Regions from separate parts of the Mesorhizobium sp. M0496 genome, predicted to be linked through region 2. Evidence: predicted binding sites of a transcription regulator. Region 2 holds the regulator's gene; the other holds the start of a gene.

Region 1 (5,293 bases), on a different contig from region 2:
GCGTGTCGACCGACAATGTCGATCCCGAAATTGCTGTCGTCGCCGGCCCGCAGCTGGTGGTGCCGGTGATGAATGCGCGCTATGCGCTGAACGCCGCCAATGCACGCTGGGGTTCGCTCTACGACGCGCTCTACGGCACCGACGCCATTCCCGAAACCGACGGCGCCGAGAAGGGCAAGGGATTCAACCCCGCGCGCGGCGCCAAGGTCGTCGTCTGGACGAAGAGCTTTCTCGATGAGGCTGCCCCGCTCACCTCTGGCAAATGGGCCGGGGTCAACGGCCTGTCGCTGGCGCAAGGTGCATTGCGGCTGAGCGCCGGTGCCGGCTCGACCACGCTGGCCAACCCGAAACAGTTCGCCGGCTATCGCGGCGATGCCGCCAATCCCGATGCCGTGCTGCTGGTCAGGAACGGCCTGCACATCGAGATCGTGATCGACCGCAACAACCAGATCGGCCGCACCGATCCGGCGGGGATCGCCGATGTCATCCTGGAATCGGCGCTGACCACCATCCAGGACTGCGAGGATTCGGTCGCGGCGGTGGATGCTCAGGACAAGGTTGTCGTCTACCGCAACTGGCTCGGCCTGATGAAGGGTGATCTGGCGGAAGAGATCACCAAGGGCGGCAAGAGTTTTGTCCGCAGGCTCAATCCCGACCGCGCCTACACCGCGCCCGCCGGCGGCACGCTGACCGTGCCCGGCCGCTCGCTGATGCTGGTCAGGAATGTCGGCCACCTGATGACCAACCCGGCGATAACAGACCGCGACGGCAACGAGGTTCCGGAAGGCATCCTGGATGCGGCGCTGACGGCGCTGATCGCGCTGCACGATGTCGGGCCTAAGGGGCGGCGGATGAATTCCCGCGCCGGCTCGATGTATGTCGTGAAGCCCAAGATGCACGGGCCGGAGGAAGTCGCCTTCGCCGTCGAGATTTTCGACCGTGTCGAGGCCCTGCTCGGCATGGCCAGAAACACCATCAAGATGGGCATCATGGACGAGGAGCGGCGCACCACCGTCAACCTCAAGGAGGCAATCCGCGCCGCACGAGAGCGCGTCGTGTTCATCAACACCGGCTTCCTCGACCGAACCGGCGACGAGATCCACACCTCGATGGAAGCCGGTCCGATGATCCGCAAGGGCGACATGAAGCAGGCTGCCTGGATTTCCGCCTATGAGGCCTGGAATGTCGACACGGGGCTGGAATGCGGCCTGGCCGGCCATGCCCAGATCGGCAAGGGCATGTGGGCGATGCCGGATTTGATGGCCGCGATGCTGGTCGAGAAGATCGCCCACCCCAAGGCGGGCGCCAACACCGCCTGGGTGCCGTCGCCGACGGCGGCGACCCTGCATGCCACGCACTACCACAAGGTCGATGTCCATGCCGTGCAGGCCGCACTCAAGAACCGGCCCAAGGCCAGGCTCGACGACATCCTATCGGTGCCGGTCGCGGTGCGGCCGAACTGGTCGCCCGAGGATATCCAGAAGGAACTCGACAACAACGCCCAGGGCATTCTCGGTTATGTCGTGCGCTGGATCGACCAGGGCGTCGGCTGTTCGAAAGTGCCAGACATCAACGATGTCGGCCTGATGGAAGACCGCGCCACGCTGCGCATCTCCTCGCAGCACATCGCAAACTGGCTGCGCCACGACGTCTGCTCGCGCATTCAGGTGATGGATGCCTTGCAGCGCATGGCGACCATCGTCGACCGGCAGAATGTCGGCGATCCGCTCTACCGCCCGATGGCGCCCGACTTCGACAACTCGATCGCCTTCCAGGCGGCCTGCGACCTGGTGTTCAAGGGCGGCAACCAGCCCAACGGCTACACCGAGCCGGTGCTGCACGCGCGGCGGCTGGAACTGAAGGCGCAAGAAAAGGCCTAAGCGCCGGCGTTCCCTTCCCCCTTGAGGGAGGATGGCCCGAAGGGCCGTGAAGGGTCGGGCGTGAAGCGCGCCGACGCCCTTCAGACCACATGCCCTCGAGGGGCATGCCTGCGCCCTTTTTGATCACACTCGGTTTCAACAAAGGCCGAGCATTCTTCGGCGACCTCACCCGACTGCTCCGCGGCCACCCTCCCCTCAAGGGGGTCTAAGCCGCCTGCGCCATCCGTTCCGAACTCATGCGATAGGAAATCGCTTCGGCCAGATGGATGCGGCCGACGGTTTCGCTGGCGTCGAGATCGGCCAGTGTTCTCGCGACCTTCAGCACCCGGTGGTAGGCGCGGGCCGAAAAGGCGAGCTTTTCGCTGGCGTCCTTGAGCAGCGACAGGCCGGCGGCGTCGGGCATGGCGATCTCCTCGATGACCGAGGGCGAGCAATGCGCGTTGGTGGTGGCGCGGGTGGCGCCGAGACGTTCGAAGCGCTCGCGCTGGATGGCGCGGGCGCGCGCCACGCGCAGCGCCACATCGGCACTTTTCTCCGCCCGGTCGGGCCGGATCAGATCGCTTGCCGAGACCGCCGGCACTTCGATCCTGAGATCGATGCGGTCGAGCAGCGGACCTGAGATACGCGCCTGGTAGTCGGTGCGGCAACGCTCGCCGCGCAGGCAGCGATAGCCGGGCTCACCGGCCATGCCGCAGCGACACGGGTTCATCGCCGCCACCAGCTGGATGCGCGCCGGATAGGTGACGCGATGGTTGGCGCGCGCGATCATGCAGTCGCCGGTCTCCAGCGGCTGGCGCAGCGCATCGAGCGTCTGCGGCGTGAATTCGGGAAACTCGTCGAGAAACAGCACGCCATGATGGGCCAACGACACTTCGCCCGGCCGTGCGCGTATGCCACCGCCGACCATCGCCGCCATCGAAGCCGAATGGTGCGGCGCGCGGAACGGCCGCCGGTCGGTCAGCTTGCCTTCGCCGAGCTCTCCCGCCACCGAGGCGATCATCGAGACCTCCAGCAATTCCTTCGGCGCCAGCGGCGGCAGGATCGACGGCAGCCGCTGCGCCAGCATCGATTTGCCCGAGCCGGGTGGCCCGATCATCAGCAGATTATGGCCACCGGCCGCCGCAACCTCCAGCGCCCGCTTGGCGGTCTCCTGGCCCTTGATGTCGGCGAGATCGGGCAGGTCGCGCGCCGCGGCGTGGATGCCGGCTTCCGGCCGTGACAGCACCTGCGTGCCGCGAAAATGATTGGCGATGGCGATCAGGCTGCGCGGCGCCAGAATGTCGATATCCTTGCCGGCCCAGGCCGCTTCCGGCCCGCAGGCGAACGGGCAGATCAGGCCCTTGCCTTCGGCATTGGCCCCGATCGCTGCCGGCAGGGCGCCGGCGACCGCGGCGATCGTGCCGTCGAGCGACAATTCGCCGAGCACGACATAGCCGGCCAGCATGTCGCCCGGAATGGCGCCCAATGCCGCCATCAGGCCAAGCGCGATCGGCAGATCGTAGTGGCTGCCTTCCTTGGGCAGGTCGGCGGGTGCCAGATTGACCGTGACCTTCTTCGACGGCATCGACAGGCCCGACGCATGCAGCGCCGCCTGCACCCGCTCGCGGCTTTCCGCCACTGCCTTGTCGGCCAGGCCGACGATGTGCATGTTGACCTTGCCGGGCGCGATCATCACCTGCACGTCGACCGGCACGGCCTCGATGCCCTGGAAAGCGACCGTGCGAACCCGCGCCACCATTTTTATGCCCCCGGATAGGTGTTCGCCCATGCCCTGGCGACCAGGGTGTGAGCGAAGTCAAGGGAGACAACCACAGATTTCAGAGTTAGGCAAGAACATTACGAGAACATATGGCCGCCTCACAACGGTGAAGAATGCTGCCGGCAAGGACGCACGTTCATAAGTTGGGCTCGATCGGAAGCTCGAGCGCCCGCTTTGTCAAAGGCTCGCTCGCATCAAGGATGAGATACCCGGGCATGGATGGCTAGAATTTGTCAAACAGGCGCTCCGCCTTGCGGGCGAACATTTCCCTTTTGTCATAAGAAATGCTCTCGACAGAATATTTCGTCAGATAAAGGTGCGTCACGTTGCGGCCGCACATAGTCTTGAGGCCTCGCAGCAGAACTTTCCTCCCCGGGTTTTGCATGTAGAGTTCGGTATACCACCATGGCGAGCCGCATGTGGTAACAACGCCGATCCGCCGGATGTTCAATAGCGCCGGCTTGATCGTGCCACCGTCTGCCGGCAATTCGTAAGCCACCCCTGGTCGCCAAACTCGATCGAAATAGCCCTTCAGGATTGCAGGCATGCCCGACCACCATGTGGGAAAGCAGAAAACGCAAGCTTCCGCCCATCTCAACGCATCGATGTAAATCTGCAAATCGCCGGGTGCTTGAGCAGGATCGAAGTGGCCGCGTCTTTCTTCGGCATGCATCACAGGATCGAACTTCATTTGATGGAGATCGAAATCAACGACCTCGTCACCCCTGGCCTTGAGGGTCTGAACGACCCGTTTGTGGAGCGATGCCTGGTAGCTGTCGGCTAATGGATGCGCGTAGACGACATTAATTTTCATGGCGTGGGCCTTCAGGCTTCGGACTACACACACATATTAGCGGTCACGCAACCAACAAGGAACAGCAGGTCAGCGGCGGGGAAAGGAAAAGCCTTTTGCCAATCGCCTGGTCAAAACAAGAACACTGCAGGAACATGCAACCGCCCCGGTCGCGGTCAGGTTGCTCCCGGTTGCAAAAGCGGAACATGGTTAAGACAAAATGAAACCGGCTTACTTCCGCTTCCCCTCGACCGCTTCCCAGAACAGGCTGGCGATGTCGGCGCCGCCGAAGCGCTGGACTTCGCGCACGCCGGTCGGCGAGGTCACGTTGATCTCGGTCATGTAGTCGCCGATCACGTCGATACCGACCAGGATGAAGCCGCGCTCTTTCAGCGAGGGCCCGATGCGGGCGCAGATCTCGCGTTCGCGTTCCGTCAGCTCGGTTTTTTCGGCGCGGCCGCCGACATGCATGTTGGAGCGGGAATCGTGTTCGGCCGGCACCCGGTTGATGGCGCCGACCGGCTCGCCGTCGATCAGGATGATGCGCTTGTCGCCCTTGCGCACGTCCTTGAGATAGCGCTGCACGATATAGGGTTCACGGAACATCTGGCCGAACATTTCGAGCAGCGAGGCAAGGTTGCGGTCGCCCTCCAGCAGATGGAAGATGCCGGCGCCGCCGTTGCCGTACAGCGGCTTGATGATGATGTCGCCGAACTCCTTGCGGAAGGCGGCAACTTCCAGCGGATCCTTGGTGATCAGCGTGTCCGGCATCAGGTCGGGAAACTCGGTGACGAAGATCTTTTCCGGGCTGTTGCGCACCCAGGCCGGGTCGTTGACCACCAACGTCCCGGGATGGATGCG
Region 2 (5,293 bases):
CGCCGTGCGCGCGCCGCCTATATGCAGGTAGCCGGTGGGCGAGGGGGCAAAACGGGTTACGACCTTGTCGGACATGGAACTCTCGGAAAGCATCTGAAGCGGGGTGCGGTTGCGCGGACTTTCGCGCGCCCGGCGTTCATGTAGCATAGGGTGTCGAGGGCGCAAGGGGCAGACCCGATGGCTGGACGAGGCTGGGGCTCGGATCAGGGCGAGGACGCTGCCGTTGGCGTCAGCGAGCGATTCCTGTTTGCGCCTCTGCCAACTCCGCTGCCGACGCCATCGCCCCTCATGCCGGATCCCGGCAAGGCGCCGCTTCAAGCGGATGTCTCCGCCTCCGTTCCAACTGCCGAAACCGGCAGGATCGTACGCGTTCGCCGGCAAATCGGCCGGATTTCGCTGCCTCGCCTGCGCTACAGCGTGGCCGCGGCCGCAGGGCTGGAACTCGACCGTGGCGTGGCCTTCCTGCTGGTGCCGGTCTGCCTGGCGAGCGGAGCGATCGGCTATTTTTCGCTGGCGGCGGAGCCGGACTTCGCAAAGCCTGTCGCAGTCGTCATCTTGGCGGGGCTCTGTGCGCTGATCTCGCGTTCCTGGCCGAGAACCCATTTGTGCTTCATGGCGGCGCTTTTGTGTGTGCTCGGGCTGCTCGCCGCAAAGGTCGAGACATGGCGCGCCGGCACACAGATGCTGGGTTCGGAAATCTCGACGCAGGTGACCGGCCGGATCGTCTCGGTCGACCGGATGGAGAGCGGCCGCATCCGGCTGACCATCGACGTGACGTCGACTGCAAGGCCGAAACTGCGCTATGCGCCGGAGAGGGTGCGGCTTTCGACACGAAAGATCCCGGCGGACATGACCGCCGGCTCCCTGATCACTGGATATGCCAGGCTGTTGCCGCCGACCGGGCCGGTGCGGCCGGACAGCTACGACTTCTCCTTCGACAGCTATTTTGCCGGCATCGGCGGCAGCGGGTTCTTTCTCGGCAATCCAAAACTCGTCGTCACCGACGACTATATGCCGCTGGCAGCCCGCCTTTCCTCGGGGATCGAAAAAGCCCGTGAAGCCATTGCCGATCACATCAGGGGCAGCGTCGGTGGCGCCGAAGGCGAGATCGCCGCGGCGCTGATCGTCGGCGTTCGCGCCGGCATCCCCGATGAAATCAACGAAGCGATGCGGCGCACCGGCATTTACCACATCATCTCTATTTCCGGACTGCACATGGCGTTGGTCGCCGGCACCATCATGGGTTTGCTGCGCGGCGCCTTCGCCCTGTTTCCGGATTTTTCCGCGCGTCGCCCGGTCAAGAAATACGCCGCCGCCGCCGCACTTTTCTCGATCGCCGCCTATCTCATCATTTCCGGGGTCGTCGTTGCCGCCGAGCGCAGTTTCATCATGCTGGCGGTGATGCTGATTGCAGTGCTGTTCGATCGAGCGGCGCTGACGATGCGCAATCTGGCGATCTCGGCGATCGCCGTCATTGTGGTGTCGCCGCACGAGGTGGTCGGCCCGAGTTTCCAGATGTCCTTCGCCGCGACCGCCGCACTCGTCGGCGCCTACGCCGGCTGGGCGGATCATCGTGCAGGAAAGGCGAGACCACCGCCGCCAAAGCGATCGCTGCCCAGTTTCCTGACGCGAAAATTCCTGCTGGCGGCGGGCGGCCTTTCCATGACTTCCATCATCGCCGGCGGCGCCACGGCGCTGTTTGCCATTTGGCATTTTCAGCGTGTGTCGCCGCTCAGCCTGTTCGCCAATCTGGCCATCATGCCCATCGTGACAGTCGTCATGTTTCTGGCCGTCGCCAGCGCGTTGCTGATGCCGTTTGGGTTGGACTGGCCGGCCCTCTACCTGATGGGCAAGGGACTTACGCTGATGATCGCCATATCGGGCTGGATCTCCGAGCGTTCGCCTGTCGATGCGGTCGGACTGATTTCTCAGCAGTCTGTCCTGCTGGTGGCGATTGCCCTGGTCATCGCGACGATGGCGACGACATGGCTGCGGCTCGCGGCTCTTCCCTTCGCGCTTGCCGGCCTGCTGACCGTCTCGGATACGCGCACACCCGACGTGCTGATCTCGGAGGACGCAAGGCTGGTTGCGTTGCCGATCGGCGGTGGCGAACTTGCCGTCAGCCGCGCGCGCCCGAACGAATTCACCGTCGACAACTGGAAACGCGCGCTGACATCCGAAACCATCGTCATGCCGGAGGTGTTCAACGAAGGCGATGGCCAATTCGACGTCAGGGATGCCGCTGAAATGCCGCCGGGAGCGCCGTTCTATTGCACATCAGGCGTTTGTCTCGCCAGGCATCCGTCCGGTGCATTCATTGCCTATGTCGAGGATCGAAAGGACACCTGGAAAGCCTGTGGTTTCGCCGACCTGATCGTCATCAATGACGCGACGGCCTATGACGCCTGTCACAACCCACTGGTTCTCGTCATCACCAAACGGCAACTGGCTCGCAAAGGCAGTGCTGCCGTCTTCTTCGATCGCCAATCGGCGACCACGCCAGCGACAATCAGCTTCGCCGTGGACAGGCCATATCGGCCCTGGCATGTACAACGCAAATTCTCGCGTGAGGCGAGGGGACTGCCGCCCTTCCAGAGACCCGAGAAGCCAGCGGCTAAACCGCAGCCGCCTCAGTAGCGGCGGATCAAACCGACGAGCTTGCCTTGCACCTTGACCCTGTCGGGTCCGAAAATCCGGGTTTCATAGGCCGGATTGGCGGCTTCGAGAGCAATCGAGGCGCCCTTGCGGCGGAACCGCTTCAGCGTCGCTTCCTCTTCATCCACCAGCGCCACGATGATCTCGCCGGGGCTGGCCGTATCGGCATTGCGGATGATGACGGTATCGCCGTCGAAGATGCCGGCCTCGATCATCGAGTCACCCTTGACCTCCAGGGCATAGTGCTCGCCGCCCATGATCATGTCCGGCGGCACCGAGATCGAATGCGTCTGGTGCTGGATGGCATCGATCGGCACACCGGCGGCGATACGACCCATCACCGGGATCGACACGGCGGAGACCACGTCGTCGTCATTGCCGGCCGAAGGCATCCGCGAAGACGCCGGCTTGATCTGTCGGCCAACGCCGCCCTGACCGAGACTAGTCTGACCAAGACTGCCCTGGATGACGCTTGGCGAGAACTTTTTCGCCGCGTTGAGGCCGGGCGCGATCGAGTCCGGCAACCGCAGCACTTCCAGCGCGCGTGCCCGGTTGGGCAGTCGGCGAATGAAGCCGCGCTCTTCCAGAGCCGTGATCAACCGATGAATTCCGGATTTGGAGGCAAGGTCGAGCGCCTCCTTCATCTCGTCGAAGGATGGCGGAATGCCGCTTTCCTTCAGGCGTTCATGGATGAACATCAGCAGTTCGTGTTGCTTGCGTGTCAGCATGGCGGCCCCCAGGGTACCTAAAACCAGAATCAGAAAACAAACCCAGAACAAACACTATCTGTTCCAGTTGTGTTCCGCAACTGTTTAAAGTTTAATGAATTTATTAAGGGGATCGAAATTATTGGCAGCTCGCTGCCGGGCCTCGCCGACGACTGCATCCCGTCACAATGCGCTTGCCGGCATTGAAATTGTTATGGTTAATGGGCTGCCCGCCCATCCCTGGCCCAAGCTTGGCATGAGCTGCCCATGGATCCGCGACGGGGTATTCCCAGCCTTCTGTGCATTCGTCTGCCGTGAACGAAACGAAGCCAAAATGCCAACCTTGGTTAATTTGGTGATGCCAGTGCTGTCCACCAGCGGCGACCGGATTCGTGCGCTGGAAATTCGTCCCTCCGTCATCCCGCCAATAGGCAAGGGCGCGACAACAGTCGTCGGGACGGCTGCGTCAGGTAACGGCCTCCTTGACGGCGAAACGCTGGTCCTTCCATGCACCCGTGCGCAGAATGTCTTCCAGCACCTCAACCGCCAGCCACACATCCTTGTAGCCGACATAGAGTGGCGTGAAGCCGAAACGGATGGTCGATGGCGCGCGGAAGTCACCGATCACCCCCCGCTCGATCAGCGCCCGCATGATTTGATAGCCATGATCGTGAAGGAACGACACCTGGCTGCCGCGCCTGGTCGCGTCGCGGGTGCTCTCCAGCGTGAGACCATAGGCGCCGCACTTCGCTTCGACGAGCTGGATGAACAGTTCGGTCAGCGCGACGCTTTTCTTTCGCAATTCCGCCATGTCGACGTCGTTCCAGATGGCAAGCGCACCTTTGAGCGCCCGCATCGATAGGACCGGCTGCGTGCCGCACAGAAAGCGGCGGATGCCGGTGCCGGCCACATAACCCCGTTCGAAGGCAAAGGGCCGTGCATGCCCCCACCAGCCGCTGAGTGGCTGGCTGATCTCGCCATGGTGGCGCTGGGCGGCATAGATGAAGGCCGGCGCGCCCGGCCCCCCGTTGAGGTACTTGTAGGTGCAGCCGACAGCGAAATCGGCATTTGCGCGGTCGAGCTCGACCGGCAGAGCGCCCGCGGTGTGGCAGAGATCCCAGACGATCAGCGCTCCGGCCGCATGAGCCTTGCGCGTCAGCGCCGCCATGTCGCGCAGTTCACCCGATTTGTAATTGACGTGGTTGACCAGTACCACCGCGACGCTTTCGTCGATCAGTTCTTCAATGGTTGGTGCGTCGACGCCCGCGAGACGCAGCAAGGCGCCATCCCGGGTCGAGGCCACGCCTTCGGCGATGTACAGGTCGGTCGGAAAACTGTCGCCCTCGGCGACGATGGCCAACCGGCCGGGCCGCATCTCCATCGCCGCATGCAACACCTTGTAGATGTTGGTCGACGTCGTATCGCAGACGACGGTCTGGCCGGCCGCGGCTCCGATCAGGCGTCCAAGCTGATCGCCGAGTTCGATCGGCATCTCGAACCATCCGGCCGTATTCCAGGCCCGGATGAGATCCTGGGCCCATTCCTTGGTAGCCGCCTGCTGCAGCTCGCCGAAAACGGCATGCGACGCTGCCCCGAGAGAATTGCCGTCGAGATAGATCACCCCCTCCGGCAGAATGAAACGATCGCGCATGGCGCGCAGCGGATCCGTGGCATCCATCGCTTCGATCGCAGCGAGATCAGGAATTCCACCCATGGTCAGTCAATCCTCGGTTGTTCGCGAAGGGTTTTCCGCCACAAGCGCGTCCCCTCGGTATGCCTGTTCTCATTTCGATGATGTCAGAGCCGGGTGCGGACCGTCCACAGCTCCGGAAACAGCACGACCTCAAGCATCTTCTTGAGGTACGATGCACCCGACGTGCCGCCGGTGCCGCGTTTCAGGCCGATGATGCGCTCGACCGTGGTGACGTGGT

The links. Region 2 encodes LexA, which represses DNA repair genes until DNA is damaged. Its sites were predicted from a motif close to TGTTCNNNNTGTGTTCNG; they were not measured.
Region 1: a site for LexA is predicted at 3,710-3,727, ahead of NKI73_RS30560 (YifB family Mg chelatase-like AAA ATPase). Genes of this name have one in related genera too.

Annotation. Positions count from the first base shown of each region.
Region 1 covers NZ_JAMYRC010000059.1:19,986-25,278, reverse strand. The annotation lists gene NKI73_RS30565 (malate synthase G) at 1-1,880, shown strand, start outside; gene NKI73_RS30560 (YifB family Mg chelatase-like AAA ATPase) at 2,086-3,618, opposite strand; gene NKI73_RS30555 (NAD(P)H-dependent oxidoreductase) at 3,863-4,453, opposite strand; gene gshB (glutathione synthase) at 4,664-5,293, opposite strand, start outside.
Region 2 covers NZ_JAMYRC010000003.1:55,808-61,100, reverse strand. The annotation lists gene gltX (glutamate--tRNA ligase) at 1-75, opposite strand, end outside; gene NKI73_RS05150 (ComEC/Rec2 family competence protein) at 178-2,637, shown strand; gene lexA (transcriptional repressor LexA) at 2,631-3,383, opposite strand; gene kynU (kynureninase) at 3,829-5,076, opposite strand; gene kynA (tryptophan 2,3-dioxygenase) at 5,160-5,293, opposite strand, start outside.